3 regions of the Cytobacillus sp. FSL M8-0252 genome follow, and region 3 is predicted to be linked to each of the others. Evidence: predicted binding sites of a transcription regulator. Region 3 holds the regulator's gene; each other region holds the start of a gene.

Region 1 (3,288 bases), 1.7 Mb from region 3:
TGTCAACTCTGTTTAGAAATTCAGGTTTAAAGAATTGTCCTAATGAGTCGAGTATACTTGCTTCATTCCAAGCGTTGTTATCCGTTGCAAAGCCGACTTGGACTTCTTTTGTTTGAACACCGGCGTTACTTGTCATAATAATAACGGTTTCGTTAAAGTGTACAGTCCTACCTTGACTATCTGTTAAGCGACCATCTTCAAGTATTTGTAGAAAAAGGTGCTGCACATCGGGATGTGCTTTTTCAATCTCATCTAATAGGATAATGCTATACGGATTTCTACGTACTTTCTCTGTTAATTGTCCTGCTTCTTCATGACCAACATATCCTGGAGGAGAACCAATAATTTTCGCTACACTATGTTTTTCCATATATTCACTCATATCAAGTCTTATCATAGATTCTTTTGTACCGAATAATTCTTCAGATAATGTTTTCGTTAATTCTGTTTTACCAACACCTGTTGGTCCGACAAATAAAAACGATCCGATAGGTCGATGTTTAGATTTAAGACCTGCACGACTTCTTCTAATAGCTTTTGCTACTTTTTCGACTGCTACTTCTTGGCCAATAACTTTACGGTTTAGATTTTCTTGTAAATGTTTCATCTTAGATTGTTCATCAGTCATTAATTTTCCGATTGGTATACCGGTTTTATCTTCAATGATTTTTTGGATATGTTCGACTTCTACTTTCGCTCTTTCTCTTGTGTTTGAACCAAGAGTTTTCTCCAATTCTGTTTCTTTATCTCTTAATTGAGCTGCTTCTTCATACCTTTCTTCTTTAAGCAACTGTTCTTTTTGCTTTGCTATTTCTTTTAAACGCAATTCAATATCCTCATCAGATGAAACACCTAATGTTAGGTTTAATTTTGAGCCAGCTTCATCCATAAGGTCAATTGCTTTATCTGGTAAGAAGCGGTCTTGAATATATCTTGACGATAGTTCTACACAAGCTGTGATGGCTTCCTCTGTATAAATAACATCATGGAAGCTTTCATAATTGTCTTTTAATCCTTTGAGGATATGTCTTGCTTCCTCTAAACTTGGTTCTTTGACGTGAACTGGTTGGAATCGTCTTTCTAATGCTGCATCTTTTTCTATTTTTCTATATTCAGAAAGAGTAGTTGCCCCAATTAATTGCATCTCACCACGTGCTAGTGCAGGTTTTAAAATATTGCTAGCATCCATTGATCCTTCAGCTGAACCCGCACCAACTAATAAATGGATTTCATCAATAAAAAGGATTATGTTTTTTCGTGTTTGTACTTCATTTATTAGTTGTTTCATTCTTTCTTCAAATTGACCTCTAATACCTGTATTCGAAACAAGGGAGGCCACATCTAACAAGTAAACTTCTTTATTGAGTAATTTCTTTGGTACATCACTATTAGCTATTTTTAGTGCAAACCCCTCAGCGATAGCTGTTTTCCCCACACCGGGTTCACCGATTAATACTGGATTGTTTTTACTTCGTCTATTTAGTATTTCAATTACTCGTGCTATTTCTTTATCTCGACCAATCACGGGATCAATGAGACCCGCTCTAGCCATTTGCGTTAAGTTTTTAGCGAATTGATCAATGAATCCACCACTACCACTTTGTTTTCTTTGAGATGGTTCATTCGGTTGTTGACTTTGATGATGAGCATTTTGCTCATTTGTCAATTGTTTAAAAAGATCATCGAATGGTATAAAACCTGAGAAACCATTCATCGTCGGACCAAAGGCAGGAAGAGATTGTTTTTCATTCTCGTAACAGCTTTGACAAAGACGAATGGTTGTCTCCTTACCATTAATCGCATATCTCATATTGACATTCGCTTCATTTTGTTTGCATGCTTGACATTTCATTAAAGTTTCCTCCTTTTGACTTTGACTAACTTTGACCTTATGAATACAGTATACTTTGACCTTATTTGACTTTCAAGTATTTTGATTATCTTTTTTATTAAAATTAGAAAAAAGGTATTCCGTAAGAAAAAGCTCGTCTTTGTTTGTCCTTCTTTACATATATTGTGGAGAAGGAGGAGATCGACTTGACGAAAATTAATTGGGGAGCTTCCTTTCAAATCGCAGCAGTTTATGTAGGGACTGTTGTTGGCGCAGGGTTTGCAACTGGGAGGGAAATCGTCGAATTCTTTTCGAGATTTGGTTTTATTGGTTTAATTGGGATTTTAATGAGTGGATATATATTTGTGTTTTTAGGATCAAAACTAATGATCATTGCTGCAAAAATAAATGCAAGATCTTTTCAAGAGTTAAATACACATTTGTTTGGAAAGCATTTTGGTTTAATTATCAATGGATTAATGCTCATCATGTTATTAGGTGTCTGTGCTGTTATGCTTTCAGGTGCAGGTGCTGTGTTTGAAGAACAACTAGGGTTATCTAAATCAATTGGTGTGGTATTTACAATTGCTTTATCAATTATAACAATGCTTGTAGGTATAAAAGGATTATTTGCCGTAAACGTTGTTGTCGTTCCTATGATGATCAGTTTTAGTTTCATCTTATTGTTTTTCTCTATTCAACAGCCTTTCTTTTTAGAAAATATTTTATATATTCCTTTTGCTGAGGATGGTTGGAAATCAGTTGTATCTCCATTTACGTATGCCGCATTTAATTTAATGTTAGCGCAAGCTGTGTTAGTTCCAGTTGCTTCGGATATTAAAGATATACATACGATTAAATGGGGAGGATATTTTGGTGGGATTGCACTAACAATGATTTTAGTTTCTAGTCATTTGTCATTGGTGAATATTCCTAATTTAGAAAGTTATGAAATCCCTATGGCAGCTATTATGAAGTCACTTGCGTCTTCAATATATTGGATATTCGTATTTGTTATTTATGGTGAAATATTTACTTCAGTAATTGGAAACGTTTTTGGAGTGGAAAGGCAAATTCGGCAATATTTTAATATTCCTACGGTTGTAACAGTGATTGGGATTTTTACCATCTGCTATTTCGGTTCATTCATTGAATATGGAGAACTGCTTTCCTATTTATATCCTTTATTTGGTTATATTAGTTTAACATTTATCATCTTATTATGGATGAAAAAAGAGACTGACAGCTAGGACAGTCTCTTTTTTTATTAATTTGTATGAATCGTTTTTGCCATTTCTATAAAAGCATCTTTATAGTTAGTATCTTCATTCTTATTAAATAAAGTCAGCTTTACTTGGGCTGAATCATTGTGGATAATAAATGCCGTTACTGTATCGGTTTCAGATGAAGCTTCCATCATAACAGCATCTTTGAAAAAGTCATCTTGAGGAAGAGAA
Region 2 (3,288 bases), 1.6 Mb from region 3:
AAGTTAGTAAGTTCTTCTCTTAGTTTCTCTAACCTACCTTGACTGATTTCATCAGACTCTTTTAGCAGAGCGGCCTCTTCAATTTCAAGCAGCATTACCTTTCTTGTTACTTCGTCAAGCTCCGTAGGCATAGAGTCAATCTCTGTCCGGATCATTGCACATGCCTCATCAATTAAATCAATCGCTTTATCTGGTAAAAAACGATCTGTAATATAACGATCAGATAAAGTAGCTGCTGCAACAATAGCCCTGTCATGAATATTAACCCCATGATGAATTTCAAATCTCTCTTTTAAACCTCTTAAAATAGAGATAGAGTCTTCTACATCAGGTTCTTTTACTAATACTTGTTGAAACCTTCTCTCTAATGCCGGATCTTTTTCAATATACTTTCTATGTTCATCCAATGTTGTTGCGCCAATACAATGTAGCTCACCTCGGGCAAGCATCGGCTTCAACATATTACCAGCGTCCATCGCACCTTCTGTTTTACCAGCTCCAACGATTGTATGTATCTCATCTATAAACAGAAGAATACGACCATCACTCTTTTTAATCTCTGCTAACACTGCTTTTAAGCGTTCCTCAAATTCACCTCTAAATTTAGCACCAGCAATTAACGCACTCATATCTAATGAGAAAATCGTCTTATCTTTCAGTCCCTCTGGTACATCTTTTCTAACAATTCTCTGTGCTAATCCCTCAACAATTGCTGTTTTACCAACACCTGGCTCCCCGATGAGGACAGGATTATTTTTCGTTTTCCTTGAAAGTATGCGAATTACATTACGTATTTCTTGATCTCTGCCAATGACAGGATCTAATTTCCCTGTTTTCACTTCTTCCACTAAATCTCTACCATATTTATGAAGTACTTCATAAGTACCTTCTGGGTTTTGTGATGTCACCTTTTGATTCCCCCTGATCTCTTCAATTGCTTGTTTGATATCCTCCTTTTTCATTAAAAAGAGGTCTGTAACATTCGTCTTTGCCACAATCACTGCCCATAAAACATGTTCAATGGATATATAATTGTCCTGCCATTGCAATCTTAATTCTTCTGCTTTTGACAAGGTTTTTCTTAAATCATTAGTAAGATAAAAAGAATTTAAATCCACACCACTTCCACTAACCCTGGGTTTTCTTTCTAATAAATGTTGCAATGATTGTTTCACATTTTCAATTGTAAAATCACTTCGTCTTAAAATATTTGTAAAAAGATGATCCTCCTGCAAGAAGGAAAGGAATAAGTGCACCGTATCCACCTCTTGGTGACCTTTATTTGTCGCCATCCTTTTGGCAGTCATTAAACCTTCTTGCAAAGAGGTTGTCATTTGATTAATATCCAATCGCAAGTCACACTCCTGACCTTTTTTGACCTTTGTTTTATTATAAAATTATTTCCTACCATATGTAAAGCCATCCACATTTTGGGATGGCATCTGATCGGTTTCATTATTATGGTTTTCTTTGATAAGTCCATAATCGATTATGGTTTGAGTTTTCAGGAAATCGATCACCCGCACGAAGACTTACCACTTGTGGGTTATTCACATTACTGCCAGTTTCTCCAATTTCAATATATTTACCATTATTCGGCGCTTTCTGCCCTGCTCTAAATTGTCGATTTTGTCCCAAAATGAGCACCTCCTTCAAACTTACACTTTTATTATTTCCGCGAGAAGGAGGAATCATAAAGGAAATTGTAGGTATTGTGTTTTACTCAAATCAGATTGCAAGCCTGGCTTTGGCGCTTTTATTGTTGGGTGTACTTTTTAAATCACTCTTACTCCGCAGCTATCTTTGCCCATTTTTCCTCTCAATGGAAGAGCTATACCTTTTTGCTCACCTCAAACTGCCTAAATTCTCTTCTAATGATAAAAAGCACGAACCATTCTAGGAACAGAATAATTCATGCTTCAGGAAACTTATAGTAATTCAGTTAATAAGGCTTTTTGTGCGTGAAGGCGATTGCCTGCTTGTTGGAAAACAGCGGAGTGATCACCGTCAATAACAGACGCCGAGACTTCTTCCCCACGGTGTGCGGGCAAACAGTGAAGGAATAAATAATCTTCTTTTGCACAGGCTACTAGTGACTCGTTCACTTGATAATCATGAAAGACTTGTAAACGCATTTCATTTTCTTCTTCTTGACCCATACTCGTCCAGACGTCCGTATAGATGACATCAGCGCCATCAACCGCCTTTTTCACATCGTTTTCGACGAGAATTTTACTACCTGTCACTTCAGCAAATCCTTGTGCTAAAGCAACCACTTTTTCATCTGGTTCGTAGCCTTTCGGACATGCAATCGTCATATGCATGCCAACTTTTGCTGCTGCAATCATTAATGAGTGAGCTACATTATTGCCATCTCCTACATAAACACAACTGATACCTGCTAATTGTCCTTTTACTTCTTTAATCGTTAACAAGTCTGCTAGTGCTTGACAAGGATGATATTGGTCCGTTAACCCATTAATCACTGGAATAGTAGCATGTGTTGCAAGTTCTTCTATAATATCATGAGAAAATGTACGAATCATAATACCATCAACATAATTAGATAAAACTTTTGCTGTATCTGCAATCGTTTCTCCTCTACCGATTTGCATATCATTACTATTTAAATATAGGGCATGACCGCCAAGTTGTAACATACCCGCTTCAAAGGAAACCCTTGTACGTGTAGATGACTTTTCAAAAATCATTCCCAATATTTTGCCCTTCAATGGCTCTTCGGCTTGATGATCCGTTTGCTTCATTTCATATGCCTTTTCGACAAGACCAATGATTTCTTCAGAAGAATAATCAGCTAATGTTAGCATATCCTGTCCTTGTATATCTAACTTTTTACCACATACAGTCGATGTTGTAATCATGATATCGTCACTTCCTTTACACTGTCTTTTTGCCAATCCTCAATTGCTACTGCTTGCCAATCCTTTTCTGTTAAAGCAAGTAAATAGGCCTCAAGCGACTCTAATTCACTAAAAGTGTGTAGTCTGTTTTTAACCGCCCATTCCCGCATACGTTGGTTTTCATCACCAGTGAACGGATTGTAAAGTGCAACAGTTGTTTCATCTAATTCGGCACCTTGAGCATCTAACAATTTGGTATTTGACTCTTTTGCCAATGTCCTAATTCCATCTGTTAATTCACCACTATACAAAACGGACCGTTCTTTATCTCCATGTAATTGGAACACTTTCTTTAAAGCTTGTGGTAAAGTCGCTGCTAACGCAATTCCTTCCCCAGTTGACTTCATTTCTGGTCCTACTTTAGCAT
Region 3 (3,288 bases):
TCGGGAGAAGGGGTGCTCATTAGGGTGTTAAAGCCTTGATGAGCCGCAGTGAATAGGCCCAGGCGACTGTTTAGCAAAAACACAGGTCTCTGCGAAGCCGCAAGGCGAAGTATAGGGGCTGACGCCTGCCCGGTGCTGGAAGGTTAAGAGGAGAGGTTAGCTCACGCGAAGCTTTGAATCGAAGCCCCAGTAAACGGCGGCCGTAACTATAACGGTCCTAAGGTAGCGAAATTCCTTGTCGGGTAAGTTCCGACCCGCACGAAAGGCGTAACGATCTGGGCACTGTCTCAACGAGAGACTCGGTGAAATTATAGTACCTGTGAAGATGCAGGTTACCCGCGACAGGACGGAAAGACCCCGTGGAGCTTTACTGTAGCCTGATATTGAATTTTGGTACAGCTTGTACAGGATAGGTAGGAGCCTTAGAAGCCGGAGCGCTAGCTTCGGTGGAGGCGTCGGTGGGATACTACCCTGGCTGTATTGAAATTCTAACCCACATCCCTTATCGGGATGGGAGACAGTGTCAGGTGGGCAGTTTGACTGGGGCGGTCGCCTCCTAAAGAGTAACGGAGGCGCCCAAAGGTTCCCTCAGAATGGTTGGAAATCATTCGTAGAGTGTAAAGGCACAAGGGAGCTTGACTGCGAGACCTACAAGTCGAGCAGGGACGAAAGTCGGGCTTAGTGATCCGGTGGTTCCGCATGGAAGGGCCATCGCTCAACGGATAAAAGCTACCCCGGGGATAACAGGCTTATCTCCCCCAAGAGTCCACATCGACGGGGAGGTTTGGCACCTCGATGTCGGCTCATCGCATCCTGGGGCTGTAGTCGGTCCCAAGGGTTGGGCTGTTCGCCCATTAAAGCGGTACGCGAGCTGGGTTCAGAACGTCGTGAGACAGTTCGGTCCCTATCCGTCGTGGGCGCAGGAAATTTGAGAGGAGCTGTCCTTAGTACGAGAGGACCGGGATGGACGCACCGCTGGTGTACCAGTTGTCTTGCCAAAGGCATCGCTGGGTAGCTATGTGCGGAAGGGATAAGTGCTGAAAGCATCTAAGCATGAAGCCCCCCTCGAGATGAGATTTCCCATAGCGCAAGCTAGTAAGATCCCTGAAAGATGATCAGGTTGATAGGTTAGAGGTGGAAGTGTGGCGACACATGTAGCTGACTAATACTAATCGATCGAGGACTTAACCAATTCGAAATGCGGAGGCGCCTTGCCCAGGTGCGACAAGCATAAGACGAATTTGACAGGAGGTTGTTCTTTAACCTCATGACAAATTTGGCTTATGACCTCGAGCACCTAGGCGCCGCAGCTAGACAGCACTACGTAAGTAGTCGCGTCAGCAACGCATAGGCGATTACTCAATAAATATCTTCTTCAACATTACCTAGTTTTGAGGGAACGATTCCCTTACAATTTCATAGTCCGGTGGCGATAGCGAGAAGGTCACACCCGTTCCCATACCGAACACGGAAGTTAAGCTTCTCAGCGCCGATGGTAGTTAGGGGCTGTCCCCTTGTGAGAGTAGGACGTTGCCGGGCAAGATAAAAGAGCACATCATTTGTATGTGCTCTTTTTTGTCGTGCTATAATGAATTCGTTTATTTAAATGGACAAATAACATCTACACAATCTAAACATATTATAAATTTAATGAATGAACCTATATTTCATACGTTTGAGATTTAGAAAAAAAGGGGAAAATTAATAATACTACTTCGTTGCAACATTTCACACAAATCATGTATAATTTATGTCAAATATAGTCAAAGTCAGATAGGGGGAGGCCGGGTGAAAAATATATCAGATATTATTGAAAAATATCTTAAAGAAGTCTTGGAACTTAGCGAAAGGGAAATTGTTGAAATTAAGCGGAGCGAGATCGCTGATAAATTTCAATGTGTCCCATCTCAAATAAATTACGTCATAAATACTCGGTTTACAGTTGAAAAAGGCTATGCTGTCGAAAGTAAACGTGGCGGTGGTGGTTATATAAGAATCACCAAAGTGCAAGCTTATGATTATGTTGATTTAATTAATCAATTGATTAGGATTGTACGTGATCGTATTTCACAAAATAGTGCTGAAAATATTATAAACAGATTAGTTGAAGAAGAGATTATTACTACTCGAGAAGCGAAGATTATGTTAAGTGTCATTGACCGTTCAGTTCTTTACTTAGAGTTACCCTATAGGGATGAGTTAAGAGCAAGGATGCTTGTTGCGATGCTAAATACATTGAAATATAAGTAGGCTGTAAAGTATGGAGGGGTGAAACAGATGATATGCCAAGAATGTAATCAGAGACCTGCGACTCTACATTTTACAAAAATTATGAATGGCGAAAAGACTGAGTTCCATTTATGTGAAAAATGTGCCCAAGAACATGGGGATATGTTTATGTTAAATAATGGATCTGGATTTTCTATTAATAATCTATTGAGCGGATTATTTAATATAGATACAAGTTATGCAAATAACCAAGCTCAGTTAAATAAACAAGCGCAGGTAGTACAGTGTGAGCAATGCTCGATGACCTTTCCTCAATTTGTTAAAGTCGGGAAATTCGGATGTGCCCACTGTTATGAATCTTTCCGAGCACAGTTAAAGCCAATTATTAAAAGGCTTCATAGTGGTAATTGGAATCATAATGGAAAAATCCCTACAAGAATGGGTGGAGATATCCATTTGAAAAAGCAAATTGAGGATTTAAAAATAAACTTGAAAGAACTTATAACTAAAGAGGAATTTGAGAAAGCAGCAGAGACAAGAGATGCAATACGTCAATTGGAAAAAGAAATGAAAAACCATCTAGAGGGAGGGGAATGAACTTGTCTTTAGAAAGGTTTATCAATCAGGCTGTCAGCTCTTGGATGAGTGCAGAAGGTCCTGATTCTGATATCGTACTTAGTTCTAGAATTCGTTTAGCTCGCAATATTAAACAGGTTAATTTTCCAACAATCTTTTCCCATGATGAAGCTAAACGTGTGATAGAGATCATTAAAGCAAGAATGGAAAAATCGACTTTTGATACTTATGGTGACTTTTCGTTATTGCAAATGGATGATTTACAACCATTGCAAAAAAGGGTGCTGATGGAAAAACATTTGATTAGTCCTCATTTAGCAGAAAACGCTAGTCATGGTGCCTGCCTACTTACTGAAAATGAAGAGGTTAGCATTATGTTGAATGAAGAAGATCATATACGTATACAGTGTTTATTTCCAGGCTTCCAATTATCAGAAGCATTAGAAGTTGCAAACCAAATTGATGATTGGTTAGAAACTGAGA

The links. The regulator CtsR, encoded in region 3, represses protease genes until heat stress. The targets are predictions, from matches to a motif close to ATGGTCAATAAAGGTCAAACA.
Region 1: a site for CtsR is predicted at 1,905-1,925, ahead of MKX83_RS09540 (ATP-dependent Clp protease ATP-binding subunit). Genes of this name have one in related genera too.
Region 2: a site for CtsR is predicted at 1,362-1,382, ahead of clpB (ATP-dependent chaperone ClpB). Genes of this name have one in related genera too.

What each region holds. Positions count from the first base shown of each region.
Region 1 covers NZ_JBBOWZ010000001.1:1,850,663-1,853,950, forward strand. The annotation lists gene MKX83_RS09540 (ATP-dependent Clp protease ATP-binding subunit) at 1-1,852, opposite strand, end outside; gene MKX83_RS09545 (YkvI family membrane protein) at 2,038-3,081, shown strand; gene MKX83_RS09550 (hypothetical protein) at 3,099-3,288, opposite strand, start outside.
Region 2 covers NZ_JBBOWZ010000001.1:1,733,014-1,736,301, reverse strand. The annotation lists gene clpB (ATP-dependent chaperone ClpB) at 1-1,349, opposite strand, end outside; gene MKX83_RS08940 (YjzC family protein) at 1,459-1,638, opposite strand; gene argF (ornithine carbamoyltransferase) at 1,929-2,882, opposite strand; gene MKX83_RS08930 (carbamoyl phosphate synthase large subunit) at 2,879-3,288, opposite strand, start outside.
Region 3 covers NZ_JBBOWZ010000001.1:102,218-105,505, forward strand. The annotation lists rRNA gene MKX83_RS00530 (23S ribosomal RNA) at 1-1,192, shown strand, start outside; rRNA gene rrf (5S ribosomal RNA) at 1,423-1,539, shown strand; gene MKX83_RS00540 (CtsR family transcriptional regulator) at 1,789-2,250, shown strand; gene MKX83_RS00545 (hypothetical protein) at 2,278-2,826, shown strand; gene MKX83_RS00550 (protein arginine kinase) at 2,829-3,288, shown strand, end outside.